DNA from 3 places in the Alkalihalobacterium alkalinitrilicum genome. Region 3 is predicted to be linked to each of the others. Evidence: a T-box and tRNA genes for the amino acid it is inferred to sense, from the RefSeq annotation. Region 3 holds a T-box; the other regions hold tRNA genes.
The links. The T-box of region 3 lies ahead of thrS (threonine--tRNA ligase). A T-box ahead of a tRNA ligase gene usually reads a tRNA of that ligase, here a tRNA-Thr.
Positions count from the first base shown of each region.

Region 1: it encodes a tRNA-Thr, which carries the amino acid that the T-box ahead of thrS (threonine--tRNA ligase) is inferred to sense. The anticodon was not compared.
Region 2: it encodes a tRNA-Thr, which carries the amino acid that the T-box ahead of thrS (threonine--tRNA ligase) is inferred to sense. The anticodon was not compared.

Region 1 is NZ_KV917368.1:1,923,476-1,928,688, reverse strand. It holds rRNA gene BK574_RS08980 (23S ribosomal RNA) at 1-526, shown strand, start outside; tRNA gene BK574_RS08975 (tRNA-Ala) at 602-677, shown strand; tRNA gene BK574_RS08970 (tRNA-Met) at 706-782, shown strand; tRNA gene BK574_RS08965 (tRNA-Ile) at 789-865, shown strand; tRNA gene BK574_RS08960 (tRNA-Ser) at 879-971, shown strand; tRNA gene BK574_RS08955 (tRNA-Cys) at 1,035-1,109, shown strand; tRNA gene BK574_RS08950 (tRNA-Leu) at 1,142-1,230, shown strand; tRNA gene BK574_RS08945 (tRNA-Arg) at 1,234-1,310, shown strand; tRNA gene BK574_RS08940 (tRNA-Gly) at 1,351-1,424, shown strand; tRNA gene BK574_RS08935 (tRNA-Ile) at 1,433-1,509, shown strand; tRNA gene BK574_RS08930 (tRNA-Asn) at 1,518-1,593, shown strand; tRNA gene BK574_RS08925 (tRNA-Glu) at 1,600-1,674, shown strand; tRNA gene BK574_RS08920 (tRNA-Val) at 1,804-1,879, shown strand; tRNA gene BK574_RS08915 (tRNA-Thr) at 1,884-1,959, shown strand; tRNA gene BK574_RS08910 (tRNA-Lys) at 2,104-2,179, shown strand; tRNA gene BK574_RS08905 (tRNA-Leu) at 2,191-2,274, shown strand; gene BK574_RS08900 (C40 family peptidase) at 2,512-3,711, opposite strand; gene BK574_RS26965 (hypothetical protein) at 4,430-5,213, shown strand, end outside.
Region 2 is NZ_KV917368.1:3,179,519-3,184,731, reverse strand. It holds rRNA gene BK574_RS15420 (23S ribosomal RNA) at 1-1,611, shown strand, start outside; rRNA gene rrf (5S ribosomal RNA) at 2,026-2,141, shown strand; tRNA gene BK574_RS15410 (tRNA-Ala) at 2,161-2,236, shown strand; tRNA gene BK574_RS15405 (tRNA-Ser) at 2,250-2,342, shown strand; gene BK574_RS28855 (hypothetical protein) at 2,437-2,571, shown strand; tRNA gene BK574_RS15400 (tRNA-Met) at 2,602-2,678, shown strand; tRNA gene BK574_RS15395 (tRNA-Asp) at 2,695-2,770, shown strand; tRNA gene BK574_RS15390 (tRNA-Phe) at 2,827-2,902, shown strand; tRNA gene BK574_RS15385 (tRNA-Tyr) at 2,912-2,996, shown strand; tRNA gene BK574_RS15380 (tRNA-Trp) at 3,008-3,081, shown strand; tRNA gene BK574_RS15375 (tRNA-His) at 3,101-3,176, shown strand; tRNA gene BK574_RS15370 (tRNA-Gln) at 3,198-3,272, shown strand; tRNA gene BK574_RS15365 (tRNA-Gly) at 3,277-3,351, shown strand; tRNA gene BK574_RS15360 (tRNA-Leu) at 3,369-3,457, shown strand; tRNA gene BK574_RS15355 (tRNA-Arg) at 3,461-3,537, shown strand; tRNA gene BK574_RS15350 (tRNA-Pro) at 3,546-3,622, shown strand; tRNA gene BK574_RS15345 (tRNA-Ile) at 3,643-3,719, shown strand; tRNA gene BK574_RS15340 (tRNA-Asn) at 3,728-3,803, shown strand; tRNA gene BK574_RS15335 (tRNA-Glu) at 3,810-3,884, shown strand; tRNA gene BK574_RS15330 (tRNA-Val) at 3,913-3,988, shown strand; tRNA gene BK574_RS15325 (tRNA-Thr) at 3,990-4,065, shown strand; tRNA gene BK574_RS15320 (tRNA-Lys) at 4,175-4,250, shown strand; tRNA gene BK574_RS15315 (tRNA-Leu) at 4,263-4,346, shown strand; gene BK574_RS15310 (DUF421 domain-containing protein) at 4,460-5,074, opposite strand; gene BK574_RS15305 (YczE/YyaS/YitT family protein) at 5,159-5,213, shown strand, end outside.
Region 3 is NZ_KV917368.1:4,640,622-4,645,834, reverse strand. It holds gene thrS (threonine--tRNA ligase) at 34-1,974, opposite strand; T-box leader at 2,115-2,368, opposite strand; gene ytxC (putative sporulation protein YtxC) at 2,448-3,314, opposite strand; gene BK574_RS27715 (hypothetical protein) at 3,646-3,798, opposite strand; gene mqnC (cyclic dehypoxanthinyl futalosine synthase) at 3,956-5,062, opposite strand; gene dnaI (primosomal protein DnaI) at 5,140-5,213, opposite strand, start outside.

The DNA of each region.
Region 1 (5,213 bases), 2.7 Mb from region 3:
GAAAGTCGGGCTTAGTGATCCGGTGGTTCCGCATGGAAGGGCCATCGCTCAACGGATAAAAGCTACCCTGGGGATAACAGGCTTATCTCCCCCAAGAGTCCACATCGACGGGGAGGTTTGGCACCTCGATGTCGGCTCATCGCATCCTGGGGCTGAAGTAGGTCCCAAGGGTTGGGCTGTTCGCCCATTAAAGCGGTACGCGAGCTGGGTTCAGAACGTCGTGAGACAGTTCGGTCCCTATCCGTCGTGGGCGTAGGAAATTTGAGAGGAGCTGTCCTTAGTACGAGAGGACCGGGATGGACACACCGCTGGTGTACCAGTTGTTCCGCCAGGAGCATAGCTGGGTAGCTACGTGTGGACGGGATAAGCGCTGAAAGCATCTAAGCGTGAAGCCCCCCTCAAGATGAGATTTCCCATTACGTTAAGTAAGTAAGACCCCTTAGAGATGATGAGGTTGATAGGTCTCGGGTGGAAGCGTGGCGACACGTGGAGCTGAGAGATACTAATCGGTCGAGGGCTTATCCAAAACATAAAGCGTTGATATTCTTCTAGCACATTATCCAGTTTTGAGAGAATGACTCTCTCTTGTATTCATATAGATGGGGCCTTAGCTCAGCTGGGAGAGCGCCTGCCTTGCACGCAGGAGGTCAGCGGTTCGATCCCGCTAGGCTCCACCATTTATACAATTTAATCTATCTTAATAATGGCGGTGTAGCTCAGCTGGCTAGAGCGTACGGTTCATACCCGTGAGGTCGTGGGTTCGACTCCCTCCGCCGCTACCATTATAAGGACCCTTAGCTCAGTTGGTCAGAGCGGTCGGCTCATAACCGATTGGTCGTAGGTTCGAGTCCTACAGGGTCCACCAGAAACATAGGTATGGAGGAATACCCAAGTCCGGCTGAAGGGATCGGTCTTGAAAACCGACAGGCGGGTTAAACCGCGCGGGGGTTCGAATCCCTCTTCCTCCGCCATCAGATACAAGTTTTATTATTACTGTCAATTTAAACGGACAGTTAGTGATATCTAAGGTATTTGGCGGCATAGCCAAGTGGTAAGGCACGGGTCTGCAAAACCCTTATCCCCCGGTTCGAATCCGGGTGCCGCCTCCAAGAGAAACTGATGTATAACTAATGTCTGCTTTGCCGGGGTGGTGGAATTGGCAGACACACAGGACTTAAAATCCTGCGGTAGGTGACTACCGTGCCGGTTCAAGTCCGGCCCTCGGCACCATATGCGCCCTTAGCTCAGCTGGATAGAGTGTTTGACTACGAATCAAAAGGTCGGGAGTTCGAATCTCTCAGGGCGCGCCAATTTATTTATATTTTGGAATGAATATTAAGTGAATAAGTTGCGGGTGTAGTTTAATGGTAAAACCTCAGCCTTCCAAGCTGATGTCGTGAGTTCGATTCTCATCACCCGCTCCATTTTTTATGGGCCTATAGCTCAGCTGGTTAGAGCGCACGCCTGATAAGCGTGAGGTCGGTGGTTCGAGTCCACTTAGGCCCACCATAACTTATTCCACAGTAGCTCAGTTGGTAGAGCAATCGGCTGTTAACCGATCGGTCGCAGGTTCGAGTCCTGCCTGTGGAGCCACTTACTGGCCCGTTGGTCAAGCGGTTAAGACACCGCCCTTTCACGGCGGTAACACGGGTTCGAATCCCGTACGGGTCACCAATTTCTAAAAGATTTTTAGAAGCAAGAAGTTCGAGGAAGTGAAGTCCTGAGGAACAGATCGTATCTAAATACGTGAGTACCGGAAGGCCGAAACTGACGAAGAAATTCGCAGCTTATCAAAATCTTAATGGAGGATTAGCTCAGCTGGGAGAGCACCTGCCTTACAAGCAGGGGGTCGGCGGTTCGAGCCCGTCATCCTCCACCATTATGCCGGTGTAGCTCAATTGGTAGAGCAACTGACTTGTAATCAGTAGGTTGGGGGTTCAAGTCCTCTCGCCGGCACCATTACGATTTATTGCGAATCTCTAATGAGGTAGAGCTACGAGCATTTGTTGTTAGGAAAACCTACGAGTTGTTTCAATGTATATGTTTCATTGAGTAGCTAGTAGAGGATTAAACATTCAAAGTGAATAATATACATTAATTCGGGAGCCATTAGCTCAGTTGGTAGAGCATCTGACTTTTAATCAGAGGGTCGAAGGTTCGAGTCCTTCATGGCTCACCATTTTTATTTTTGCGGGTGTGGCGGAATTGGCAGACGCGCTAGACTTAGGATCTAGTGTCTTTGACGTGGGGGTTCGAGTCCCTTCACCCGCACCAATACATAACTAATAACTAATAATTAACAATAAGATTAGATCAACAATTGTTGGTCTTTTTTTGTTTAATTATTACCTAGTATTTAGAAGAAAACTCTAGTAAAAGTTAGTTAACTTTACATCATTAACAGTTATAGTTAAACGATTTCGAACAACAAAATTAAAAAAGGATAATTAAAGAAGGTGGTACCTAATGATAGGTCCACCTTCTTTGTTAGCTATTCAACTACTTAAACTATTAATTTAATACACGACGTGCTTGTGTATGTTTAGAAGGATTGTAACTAGAGATCTTCACAACATCACCAGTTTGTGGAGAGTGGATGTATTGACCATTTCCTATGTATATACCAACGTGGTGAATAGGGCTTCCTCTAAAGATCAAGTCACCTGGTTGTACTTGGTTAGTAGGAACAGCTACTCCAACTGTAGCTTGTTGTCTAGATGTTCTTGGTAAGTTTACACCAACTGAGCGGAAGACGTACGATGTAAATCCTGAGCAATCAAACCCACTTGGAGTTGTGCCGCCCCATACATAAGGTGTTCCTAAGAATTGTTTACTGTAATTAATTAACTGAGATACTTTATCTGAGTTTCCAGAATTAACCGTTTTTGTAACAGTGTTTTGATTAGTGTTCGTGTTTACTGAAGTATTTGTAGGTGTTGTGGTTGGTTCTGAAGTCGTGTTGGTTACAGTCGGTTGACTTTGTGTTGTCTGGTTATTATTTTGAACATTTTGTTGTGTTTGTTGCGCGAGTGTCGCAGCTTGTCGTTCTTCTTCAGCTCTTGCTGCTTCCTCGGCTATACGTGCTTCTTCAGCTAAGCGAACTTCTTCTTGGCGTTGTAATTCTTTTACTCGTTCTAATTCTTGCATTACGGTAGATTTGTTTCTTTCCATTGAAGCTCGTTCGTCTTCTACCGTTTGTTTATTAATTTCTAATTGAGCTACTTCTTTTACAAGATTTTCTTGTAGTTTAGTGAGTTCAATTTCAGCGGTCTGAAGGTTATCTAGTAATTTCTGATCTTGGTCGATGACTTGAGAGATGAGTGTTACTCGTTCAATGAGATCTGAAAACCCTTTAGAGGATAAGATCACATCAATATACGTTAACATTGGACTTTGACCATTTTGTTGCATGGCCCGTAAACGTTCGAAATAGATCTCTTTTAAACTATCAAATCTTTCTTGTGCTTCATCGATTTCCTCTTGGTTATTTTCGATTTGCTTTTGGCCGCGTTCAATCTCTTTTGTTAACTCTTCAATTTTGGCAATTGATTCGATAATCTTGTTGTCATATGTAAGTATATTCGTTTCAAATTCTTCAATTTGCGCGGAAAAATTCACTGTAGGATTAGCGTAGGATGTTGTCGGAACCGCATGAAGAAGGGTAGCAGCTAGAGCCGTAGCAATAACTACTTTCGTTAACTTCCTTTTCATTATATTACTCTCCTTTTATATGTACCATTACCTTTATCTAATGGAAGAATCTACTTTTTAATAGTCTATCAAATTTTAATATGTTTCATGTCTAATAACAACGAATTTTGCTAGAATGTAATATAATTGTTACATAAGAAATGAATTTGTCGTATTATATAAGGGGTTTATTAATAAATTTAAAATTATTTGTAAAAATCAACAGTTGTTGAATAGGCAGTGTTAAAAATTGTATGCAAATCAATGCTTATGACAGCTACCTTTTATTTATGCTTCTTCCAACCACCTTCCCCAGTGTGTACTTGTTGCAATCACCTTTCGTTTTTCAATCGTCATCATTCCAGATAACGTTCCATAGTAATATTGCATGAAGCTAGACTGAATACGGTATTGCTTCTATTTTAAAGACCGTTTGTTTAAAATCAACGATGTTCGTTGGCAAATAGAGAGATATCTAAAATGAACATTCAGACACTAATTTTAATTATGTCTAAAAAAGACCTAAAACTGTTCTATTTTTGATCATAGTTTCGTTAAATTTCTTCTGTAGAGTGTAGGACAAGCAGTTAAGAGAACTGCAAAAAATAATACAAAGGAGTGAAGATTACTATTTTCTTTAAGAGATTCATCTAACTAGTTATTGAATTAAAATTTGTAACTCATTCATACTAGATTGTCGAATTTGTTAACTTTATAGAATGTTTAGGAGGTTATTAATATGTTTGAAAGAAAAAATAAATCTACTCAAAATGGAAATACTTTAAAAAAAATAATACCTGCAGTAGTATCTACAACAATGTTAGCAAGCACTTTTGTCGCAGCAGGTGCACCAACTTCAGCAGCAGAATTAGAAGCGCAAGCAAAAAATAATAATCATGGTCACATTGTATCAGCGGTAGCTAAAGACCATCCAGGATCATCTGAAAAAGAAAAAATCATGCGCGAAGTAGCTCAAGGGAATTATGAATTTTTAGATGAGCTATCAAATGAAGAAGATGAACAAGTAGAAAACGAAGAGGAAGCGACAGAAGAAGGAAGCGAAGAAGAAGCAGTCAATGACGAGGAAGCGACAGAAGAAGGAAGCGAAGAAGAAGCAGTCAATGACGAGGAAGCGACAGAAGAAGGAAGCGAAGAAGAAGCAGTCAATGACGAGGAAGCGACAGAAGAAGGCAGAGAAGAAGAAACAGTCAATGACGAGGAAGCGACAGAAGAAGAAGGAAGCGAAGAAGAAGCAGTCAATGACGAGGAAGCGACAGAAGAAGAAGGAAGCGAAGAAGAAGCAGTCAATGACGAGGAAGCGACAGAAGAAGGCAGAGAAGAAGAAGCAGTCAATGACGAGGAAGTGACAGAAGAAGGAAGCGAAGAAGAAGCAGTCAATGACGAGGAAGTAACAGAAGAAGAAGTAAAGGATAAGAATCATGGTCAAATCGTATCAGAGGTAGCAAAGAACATTTCTGGGTCACCTGAAAAAGGAAAAATTATGCGAGAAGTTGCCGAAGGGA
Region 2 (5,213 bases), 1.5 Mb from region 3:
GTGAGAATCCCCTCCGTCGAAAGCCTAAGGTTTCCTGAGGAAGGCTCGTCCGCTCAGGGTAAGTCGGGACCTAAGCCGAGGCCGAAAGGCGTAGGCGATGGACAACAGGTTGAAATTCCTGTACCACCTCCTCACCGTTTGAGCAATGGGGGGACGCAGTAAGGTAGGGTAAGCGCGCTGATGGATGCGCGTCTAAGCAGTTAGGCTGGTAAGTAGGCAAATCCGCTTACCATAAAGGCTGAGCTGTGATAGCGAGGGAAATTAAGTACCGAAGTTCCTGATCCTACACTGCCAAGAAAAGCCTCTAGCGAGGTGAGAGGTGCCCGTACCGCAAACCGACACAGGTAGGCGGGAAGAGAATTCTAAGACGCTCGGGAGAACTCTCGTTAAGGAACTCGGCAAAATGACCCCGTAACTTCGGGAGAAGGGGTGCTCTGTTAGGGTGTATGCCCGAGAGAGCCGCAGTGAATAGGTCCAAGCGACTGTTTAGCAAAAACACAGGTCTCTGCGAAGCCGCAAGGCGAAGTATAGGGGCTGACACCTGCCCGGTGCTGGAAGGTTAAGGGGAGTGGTTAGGCGCAAGCCGAAGCTGTGAACCGAAGCCCCAGTAAACGGCGGCCGTAACTATAACGGTCCTAAGGTAGCGAAATTCCTTGTCGGGTAAGTTCCGACCCGCACGAATGGTGTAACGACTTGGACACTGTCTCAACGAGAGACCCGGTGAAATTATATTACCTGTGAAGATGCAGGTTACCCGCGACAGGACGGAAAGACCCCATGGAGCTTTACTGTAGCTTGATATTGGATTTTGGTACAGCTTGTACAGGATAGGTAGGAGCCTTGGAAGCGTGAGCGCCAGCTTACGTGGAGGCGTCGGTGGGATACTACCCTGGCTGTATTGAAGTTCTAACCTCGAACCGTGATCCGGTTCAGGGACAGTGTCAGGTGGGCAGTTTGACTGGGGCGGTCGCCTCCTAAACAGTAACGGAGGCGCCCAAAGGTTCCCTCAGAATGGTTGGAAATCATTCGTAGAGTGCAAAGGCATAAGGGAGCTTGACTGCGAGACCTACAAGTCGAGCAGGGACGAAAGTCGGGCTTAGTGATCCGGTGGTTCCGCATGGAAGGGCCATCGCTCAACGGATAAAAGCTACCCTGGGGATAACAGGCTTATCTCCCCCAAGAGTCCACATCGACGGGGAGGTTTGGCACCTCGATGTCGGCTCATCGCATCCTGGGGCTGAAGTAGGTCCCAAGGGTTGGGCTGTTCGCCCATTAAAGCGGTACGCGAGCTGGGTTCAGAACGTCGTGAGACAGTTCGGTCCCTATCCGTCGTGGGCGTAGGAAATTTGAGAGGAGCTGTCCTTAGTACGAGAGGACCGGGATGGACACACCGCTGGTGTACCAGTTGTTCCGCCAGGAGCATAGCTGGGTAGCTACGTGTGGACGGGATAAGCGCTGAAAGCATCTAAGCGTGAAGCCCCCCTCAAGATGAGATTTCCCATTACGTTAAGTAAGTAAGACCCCTTAGAGATGATGAGGTTGATAGGTCTCGGGTGGAAGCGTGGTGACACGTGGAGCTGAGAGATACTAATCGGTCGAGGGCTTATCCAAAACATAAAGCGTTGATATTCTTCTAGTACATTATCCAGTTTTGAGAGAATGACTCTCAATCATAAGCATCGAATCACTTCGAAGCTTATCACAACTTAAAAAAGGATTTTCAGAAGCAAGAAGTTCGAGGAAGTGAAATTCTGAGGAGTGGAGCGTATCGGAAAGGTAACCGACTAAGTTCGTCACGTCCTGTGACAACGTCGGCACTAGTACATCCTGTACGTCGGAGCACCGCAAGAATTGAAACTGACGAAGAAATTCGCAGCTTATCAAAAATCCTAATAGAAAATTGTTAGAAGCGAGTAGTTCGAGGCGGCAAGTTCACGAGTAGCGGAATGTACGTTTGAAGGGTACATGAGCAACGCAGGGAGCGCAGCCAACGAAGAAATGCGAAGCTTATCACAATTTTATAAGTCTAGTGGCGATAGCGAAGAGGTCACACCCGTTCCCATGCCGAACACGGAAGTTAAGCTCTTCAGCGCCGATGGTAGTTGGGGGCTTCCCCCTGTGAGAGTAGGACGTCGCTAGGCTATTAAATAAATATTATCTGGGGCCTTAGCTCAGCTGGGAGAGCGCCTGCCTTGCACGCAGGAGGTCAGCGGTTCGACCCCGCTAGGCTCCACCAGGATTTTTCATTCGGAGGAATACCCAAGTCCGGCTGAAGGGATCGGTCTTGAAAACCGACAGGCGGGTTAAACCGCGCGGGGGTTCGAATCCCTCTTCCTCCCCCATATTTATTTAATAACTTAGACCATCTATTTACTGTATATCATCGAATCCATTTCGAGGAAACGCAAGTAGAGAAAAAGAAAGCCAATTGCTTCGATGAGTAACATCATCCATAAGCATTCATATTATCGCGGGGTGGAGCATGGAGCTATACTTCATGAATTCACATCGACATGTCGTGACGCATCAAGCTACAAAGCGTTACGAGAAGAGGAAACGATGACCTCTTAGAAAAAACATCATCCGTAAGCTATATAACGTCGCGGGGTGGAGCAGTCTGGTAGCTCGTCGGGCTCATAACCCGAAGGTCATAGGTTCAAATCCTATCCCCGCAACCAAAATAACTTTTAGTGTGGTCCCGTGGTGTAGCGGTTAACATGCCTGCCTGTCACGCAGGAGATCGCGGGTTCGATTCCCGTCGGGACCGCCATAAAATATTAGAGTTTAGAGAAGCAAGAAATTCAATGCTTATCGCAAGTTGAATAAGGCTCGGTAGCTCAGTCGGTAGAGCAATGGACTGAAAATCCATGTGTCGGCGGTTCGATTCCGTCCCGAGCCACCATTTAATGTTGGAGGGGTAGCGAAGTGGCTAAACGCGGCGGACTGTAAATCCGCTCCCTGAGGGTTCGGCGGTTCGAATCCGTCCCCCTCCACCATTTTTTACTCTAGGGGCATAGTTTAAAGGTAGAACTACGGTCTCCAAAACCGTCAGTGTGGGTTCAATTCCTACTGCCCCTGCCAGAGAGACCATTATATTGTGGCGGTTGTGGCGAAGTGGTTAACGCACCGGATTGTGATTCCGGCATTCGTGGGTTCAATTCCCATCAGCCGCCCCATTTTAATAGTATAAAAATTTATGGGCTATAGCCAAGCGGTAAGGCAACGGACTTTGACTCCGTCATGCGTAGGTTCGAATCCTGCTAGCCCAGCCATTATGCGGAAGTAGTTCAGTGGTAGAACATCACCTTGCCAAGGTGAGGGTCGCGGGTTCGAGTCCCGTCTTCCGCTCCAAGAAAATAGTCTGTCTAGCCGGGGTGGTGGAATTGGCAGACACACAGGACTTAAAATCCTGCGGTAGGTGACTACCGTGCCGGTTCAAGTCCGGCCCTCGGCACCATATGCGCCCTTAGCTCAGCTGGATAGAGTGTTTGACTACGAATCAAAAGGTCGGGAGTTCGAATCTCTCAGGGCGCGCCAATTTAATACGGGAAGTGGCTCAGCTTGGTAGAGCACCTGGTTTGGGACCAGGGGGTCGCAGGTTCAAATCCTGTCTTCCCGACCATGACGAATTTAAATTCAATAGGGCCTATAGCTCAGCTGGTTAGAGCGCACGCCTGATAAGCGTGAGGTCGGTGGTTCGAGTCCACTTAGGCCCACCATATATTATTCCACAGTAGCTCAGTTGGTAGAGCAATCGGCTGTTAACCGATCGGTCGCAGGTTCGAGTCCTGCCTGTGGAGCCACTTACTGGCCCGTTGGTCAAGCGGTTAAGACACCGCCCTTTCACGGCGGTAACACGGGTTCGAATCCCGTACGGGTCACCAATTTAAATTTTTTTGTTCCAGTTTTCATGGAGGATTAGCTCAGCTGGGAGAGCACCTGCCTTACAAGCAGGGGGTCGGCGGTTCGAGCCCGTCATCCTCCACCATGCCGGTGTAGCTCAATTGGTAGAGCAACTGACTTGTAATCAGTAGGTTGGGGGTTCAAGTCCTCTCGCCGGCACCACTATAAACTTAAAAAAAGTTTATTAAAATGAGTAATAAGTTAATACTCATTTTTGTGTTAGGAAGATATTCGTTCAAAAATCAAAGTGAATAAGCTACATTTAATTCGGGAGCCATTAGCTCAGTTGGTAGAGCATCTGACTTTTAATCAGAGGGTCGAAGGTTCGAGTCCTTCATGGCTCACCATTTTTTGTTTTTGCGGGTGTGGCGGAATTGGCAGACGCGCTAGACTTAGGATCTAGTGTCTTTGACGTGGGGGTTCGAGTCCCTTCACCCGCACCATTCTATTCATAAATAAAGAGAATATACATATGTAAGGGAATTACCGTTTATAGGTAATTCCCTTTTTAGCGCCAGGTACCTTTAGCAGACTAAAGAGGACTGATAACGTTGATTCAGTCCAATTGTCTTGGTGGAGCGCCATTTTGGTGTTTCTTAGTTATTGATTCTGTAAACAGCGTAGGATATTTTTTTTGCTCAGTAATAATTGGTGGAGCTTGGCCTGAAGGAAATTTAGTGTGAATATAATCTAATAATGTTTGTATGTCTTTTTTGGTAGCTAATTGACTTTGTTCATCTAATATAATGCCAAGTTGGCCGCTAACTTCAACAGTTGCCCACTTAACTTGACTAATGTGTTGCACATTGGCTTGACGTAAGCGCATTTCTAATTGATCGACTGTAAGTCTTAATTTTTTTAAGTTTTTAATATTGATTACACCATCTTCGATTACAATAATTGATTTTCCAGTAAAAAAACTTTCAACTTTGTCAAACTTAACTTGAAGAAATTCAATAAAAATTAAAGTAAGAATAAGTAAAAGTGCAATGAGAAATGTAATCCAAATGTTTCGCTCACTTACTGGCTGTATCATTAAGTTCCCAATGGAAATCATAATAACGGTTTGGGAGACGGTTAATTGGGAGATTGATTTTCTACCACCAAGCCGTAATATCATAACCCCTACAAATACAATTATAATGGCTTTCCATACCCAGTGAAAATCCAAAATACTGCCTCCTTTATCTACAAAGGGTAATATGGATAGTTTATGTAATATATGTAAATTCTACTCAATAAGAGGTGAGAAAAAATGTCATCTAAAATGCGAAGAACTTTATGTTATTTAATAGGTTTATTAATTTTAT
Region 3 (5,213 bases):
TATGACAGTAAGTAAGTCTTTTTCATTTACCTGTTATTTTCCACGTTGTTCTACAATTTCTTTGATTTGGTTTACGAAACCTACAAGCGGTATTGATGTTGACTTTTGCTCACCGTATTTTCGTACATTTACAGCTTCACCTTCAATTTCTTGATCACCAAGGACAAGCATATAAGGTATCTTTTGCATTTGTGCTTCACGGATTTTATATCCAATTTTTTCATCCCGTTCGTCAATCTCTACTCGAATGCCATCTGCCTGTAACGTTTCAGCTACGCGTTTCGCATAGTCGAGGTGAACGTCAGGAGAGACTGGAATCACTTGAACTTGAACAGGTGCAATCCACGTTGGGAAAGCTCCTTTATATTCTTCAATTAAGAAGGCAACGAAACGTTCCATTGTTGATACTACACCACGGTGGATAACCACTGGACGATGAGGCTTTCCATCTTCCCCTACATAGGTTAAATCAAATCGCTCTGGTAATAAGAAGTCAAGTTGAACCGTCGATAATGTTTCATCTTTTCCTAACGCTGTACGCACTTGGACATCCAACTTCGGCCCGTAAAACGCTGCTTCACCTTCAGCTTCAAAGTATTCCACACCTAAATCATCCATCGCTTCTTTTAACATACTTTGCGCTTTATTCCACATTTGATCATCGTCAAAGTATTTCTCTTTATCTTCAGGATCACGATATGATAATCGGAACGAATAATCATTTAAACCAAAGTCTTTATACACTTCTTGAATGAGACGAACTACACGGATGAACTCATCTTTAATCTGGTCTGGTCGACAGAAAATATGAGCATCATTTAACGTCATACCTCGTACCCTTTGTAATCCTGTAACCGCACCACTCATTTCATAACGATGCATCGTCCCAAGTTCAGCAATACGAATTGGTAACTTTCGATAGCTATGAATATCATGCTTGTACACCATCATATGATGAGGGCAGTTCATTGGACGAAGGACGAGTTCTTCATTATCCATTTCCATCACTGGAAACATACTATCGCGATAATGATCCCAGTGTCCCGATGTTTTATATAATTCAGAACTACCCAAAACTGGTGTATAAACGTGATCATACCCTAAGCGAACTTCTTTATCGACGATGTATCTTTCAATTAAACGACGAATCGTTGCTCCTTTTGGAAGCCAAAGAGGTAAACCTTGTCCTACTTTTTGTGAGTTCGTAAATAAACTAAGTTCTTTTCCTAGCTTACGATGGTCACGTTCTTTCGCTTCCTCTAATAAACGTAAATGCTCATCAAGGTCTGCTTTCTTAAAGAAAGCTGTTCCGTAAATACGTTGAAGCATTTTATTTTTACTATCTCCACGCCAATACGCACCAGCAATACTTAATAATTTAAACTCTTTGATTTTTCCAGTAGATGGAACATGCACGCCACGACAAAGGTCAAAAAATTCACCTTGTTCATAGATTGTAACCTTTTCTTCAGCTGGGATGGCTTCAATGAGTTCTAGTTTAAGTTGATCATCAATTTCTTTATAGCGAGCGACCGCTTCATCGCGACTAACTTCAACACGGTTAATGTCGATGTTTTCATTGATAATTTTCTTCATTTCTTTTTCAATTTTCGGTAGATCTTCAGCTGTTATTGGCGTTTCACTGTCAATATCGTAGTAAAACCCATTTTCAATTACTGGGCCAACTCCAAGCTTCACGTCTCCGAAAAGTCGCTTAACGGCTTGTGCTAATAAATGCGCGGTACTGTGTCGCATAATTTCTAAAGCATCTCCTGAGTCTTGAGTAACAATTTCAATTACTCCATCTGTCTTAAGGGGTGTACGTAGATCGACTAATTCGCCATTAAATTTACCCGCAATTGATTTTTTCTTAAGTCCTGGGCTAATTGATGCTGCAATATCTTCTGTCGACGTTCCATCTGGAAACTCCTTTACAGCACCATCTGGAAATGTAATTTGCAATACATCTGACATACTCTCACTCCTATCTTTTTTTGTACTATCAGCAGACTATATGTTTAGTGGTTGATAGTATAAGTAAAACTAAGGCTTTCACCATAAGGACTTGGCGATAAGTAAAATTTTTCTAATCCAAATAAAAAACACCCATCCCAAAAAGGGACGAGTGTTATACTCGTGGTTCCACCCTTGTTTCCATAATTGCAATCGTTACAATTACCTACGATCAAAAGCCGCAATTATAGCTCAATTCTTCAGAATAACGGTCTGGAGCCGTTAGCAGATACTATCATTTCCCTGCTAATGTTCAAAGGTGGTAAGTCAACATTACGTGTTAGGTAGCTCTCAGCAGTTACTACCTTCTCTGGAAACCGTAAACGAAGACCCGTATCCTTATCATTACATCACACATCATTTAGTTTGATATGTAAGTAATTATATGAATTGATGAAAAGAAAATCAAGTTCTCGTTTTCAAAATTAACTTTTTTATGTTACTCTTTGAAAAACTCCTAATGGATAAATGATAGCTCTTTCTTGAAAAATCGTTTGCAGCGTATAAATAATGCCCTGATCAACATCATCTGTATAAATGTGAACCGTTTCTGGGTTAATGCTCACAAGCGGTGATACGACCATTTCCTCAATGTCTAGATCTCCTTCAAATACTAATGCGTCTTCAAGGAAAAATTCTTTTTCTTCCTTACTTATTTTTTCAAAGAAACTATTATAAAATGAAAATTGACCATCATATACAAGGTGAATTTCTTTCATTTGCATAGGTGCTGTTTTTAAATAGAAACGTAGATTTTCGACAATACTCTGGTACTCTTGTTCCAATAAGTATTCATCAATCGCAATTTCCACACAATCTATTAAAATCTCTCCATACTCTTTTAATCTAAACGTTAAAAATGGTTCATAATAGAACGTCGTATGTGCATCAATCCCGCTTGCAAATGCTTCATATAAGTAATTTTCACGCTCAGAAAAACAATAAATTGCGGGTATATCATCTCGGTCTCCGTTAATGATTTCACAAGCAATGCTTAATATCTGTTCTTGTTCTTCTGGATCTTTAAAGTGAAACAAATTTTCAATGATATCTAGTAACCAATCTTCCTCTTTTGTATCGATCACATGATGAGCAAGAACAGAAGCTAATAGAGGATGGAACGAATCATAGAAATCGATACTTGTGTCTTCATAATAAATAAATATCGTCGTCTCTTCTTCACCCTTATCTATGTCTAACATTACATGTAAACCTAATTCAGTATATTTAGACATATACCGGGTAAGTTGATTATACACTTGCTGGCAATCGTGCTGAGATTCAAATTGGATAGCAATCAATGGCAAATCCCCCTTAACCGATGAAATAAACAATTTATCCCGTTTAACTAACGCTTAATTCCCACCTTATACAAGGTTAAAGGAAGAGAGGTTAAACATTAAACGTCAGAAATAGCCCGAATAAATGGACACAGACAAACAGAACGAAATAACGTGTGACTCGTCTGTGTGAAAGTTCTTTATTGTACCGTCTCTGGTTGTCATTTTTCGTGCATGACAAATCATCCTAATTCATTCCTATGACAAGCTGTGAAAAATAGAACAAAAAAATACGCTTACCGTTAATCGAATAAGCGTATTTTCAAATATATTTTCACATGATGATTTTCTCTTAACTGTTATAACTATCTACAATCATTTGGGCTAATGATTGATAAAACTCTTTGGACTCGTTATCAAACAAGTCGTCATTATGTTCGGTTAAATGAATTAAACAATGATCACATTCGAAGGTAGCAATTGTTCGATGTCCTACCATCTCCACTGAAACGCAGTCCCCCTTTCACTTTTTATTATTATTGTAAAATTCTCATTAAGTATACTTCTTTGAAAAAAATGACCCCAAAAAAGCTTATCCAATAAGAGGTCCTCCCAAGAGCCTCCTATCAGATAAGCATAATGTAAACTGTCACAACTGATTGTTAATTTTGCATAACAAAGTCTTTTGCTGACGTTTCGTCATTATCAAACACACGCAAAGTCTTATATTTTGTATTTCGTTGAGCAGGGACTTTACCCGCTTCTCGAATTAGTTGTAAAATTTGATTTGTATTTACTTTATGCGTTGTACCTGCTGCTGAAACGACGTTTTCTTCCATCATCGTACTTCCAAAATCATTACAACCGTATGATAACGATTCTTTTCCAACTTCTGGTCCCATCGTTACCCATGAAGATTGGAAATTCGCGATGTTATCTAAGAAAATTCGCGAGATCGCTACATTTTTTAAGTATCCTCGTGGTGAAATTTTTTCACCTTTTAAATTTGTATTATCGGGTTGGAACGTCCAAGAGATAAAAGCAAGAAAACAATCAGCTTCATCTTGCGCATCACGAACTCGTTGCAAATGCAATGCACGCTCTTCGATCGTTTCACCTAATCCAATTACCATCGTAGCTGTCCCATGCATTCCAACTTTCTTAACAGTTTTCATACATTCGATCCATTCTTCCCAAGTATCTTTAATACGACTCACTCGTTTACGAGTCGTTTCTGTAAGAATTTCTGCACCACCGCCAGGTACAGAATCTAACCCTGCTTCTTTTAGTTGGATGAGTACTTCTTCTAATGAAAGTCCTGATACTTCTGCCATTTTGTATATTTCAGCTGGTGAAAACGAATGCATCGTAATGTCAAAACGTTTTTTGATTTCTTTTAATAAATCAGTATAATACGAAAAAGGTAAATCAGGGTTCGTTCCACCTTGCATTAAAATTTCCGTACCCCCAACATCAACCGTTTCCTGAATTTTCTTAAATACTTCCTCATTTTCAAGAACATAACCTTCTGCATGCCCAGGTGGACGATAAAACGCACAGAATCGACAATACGTATCACAGAAATTTGTATAGTTAACGTTTCTACCGATAACAAATGTAGTAATTGGGTCAGGATGCCACTTTTTCATAATGAAATTAGCAGCCTCTCCCATTTTTTCTACTTCATCACTTTTATAAAGTTCAATGCAGTCGTCAAGTGAAATTCGTTCACCGTTCACTGCTCGTTCGAGAATGTGGTCAATGCTCATTTCATTCATAACCCCCATCTTTATTAACTAGTATTATACTATCATAGATTATTGAATAATGCCTATTCCAAATAGCACTAATTCCGTCGTCGACGATTTTCACCATCAACATAGATTGGCGTAGTAAAGTGCCGAATCCTCTCCATGATTC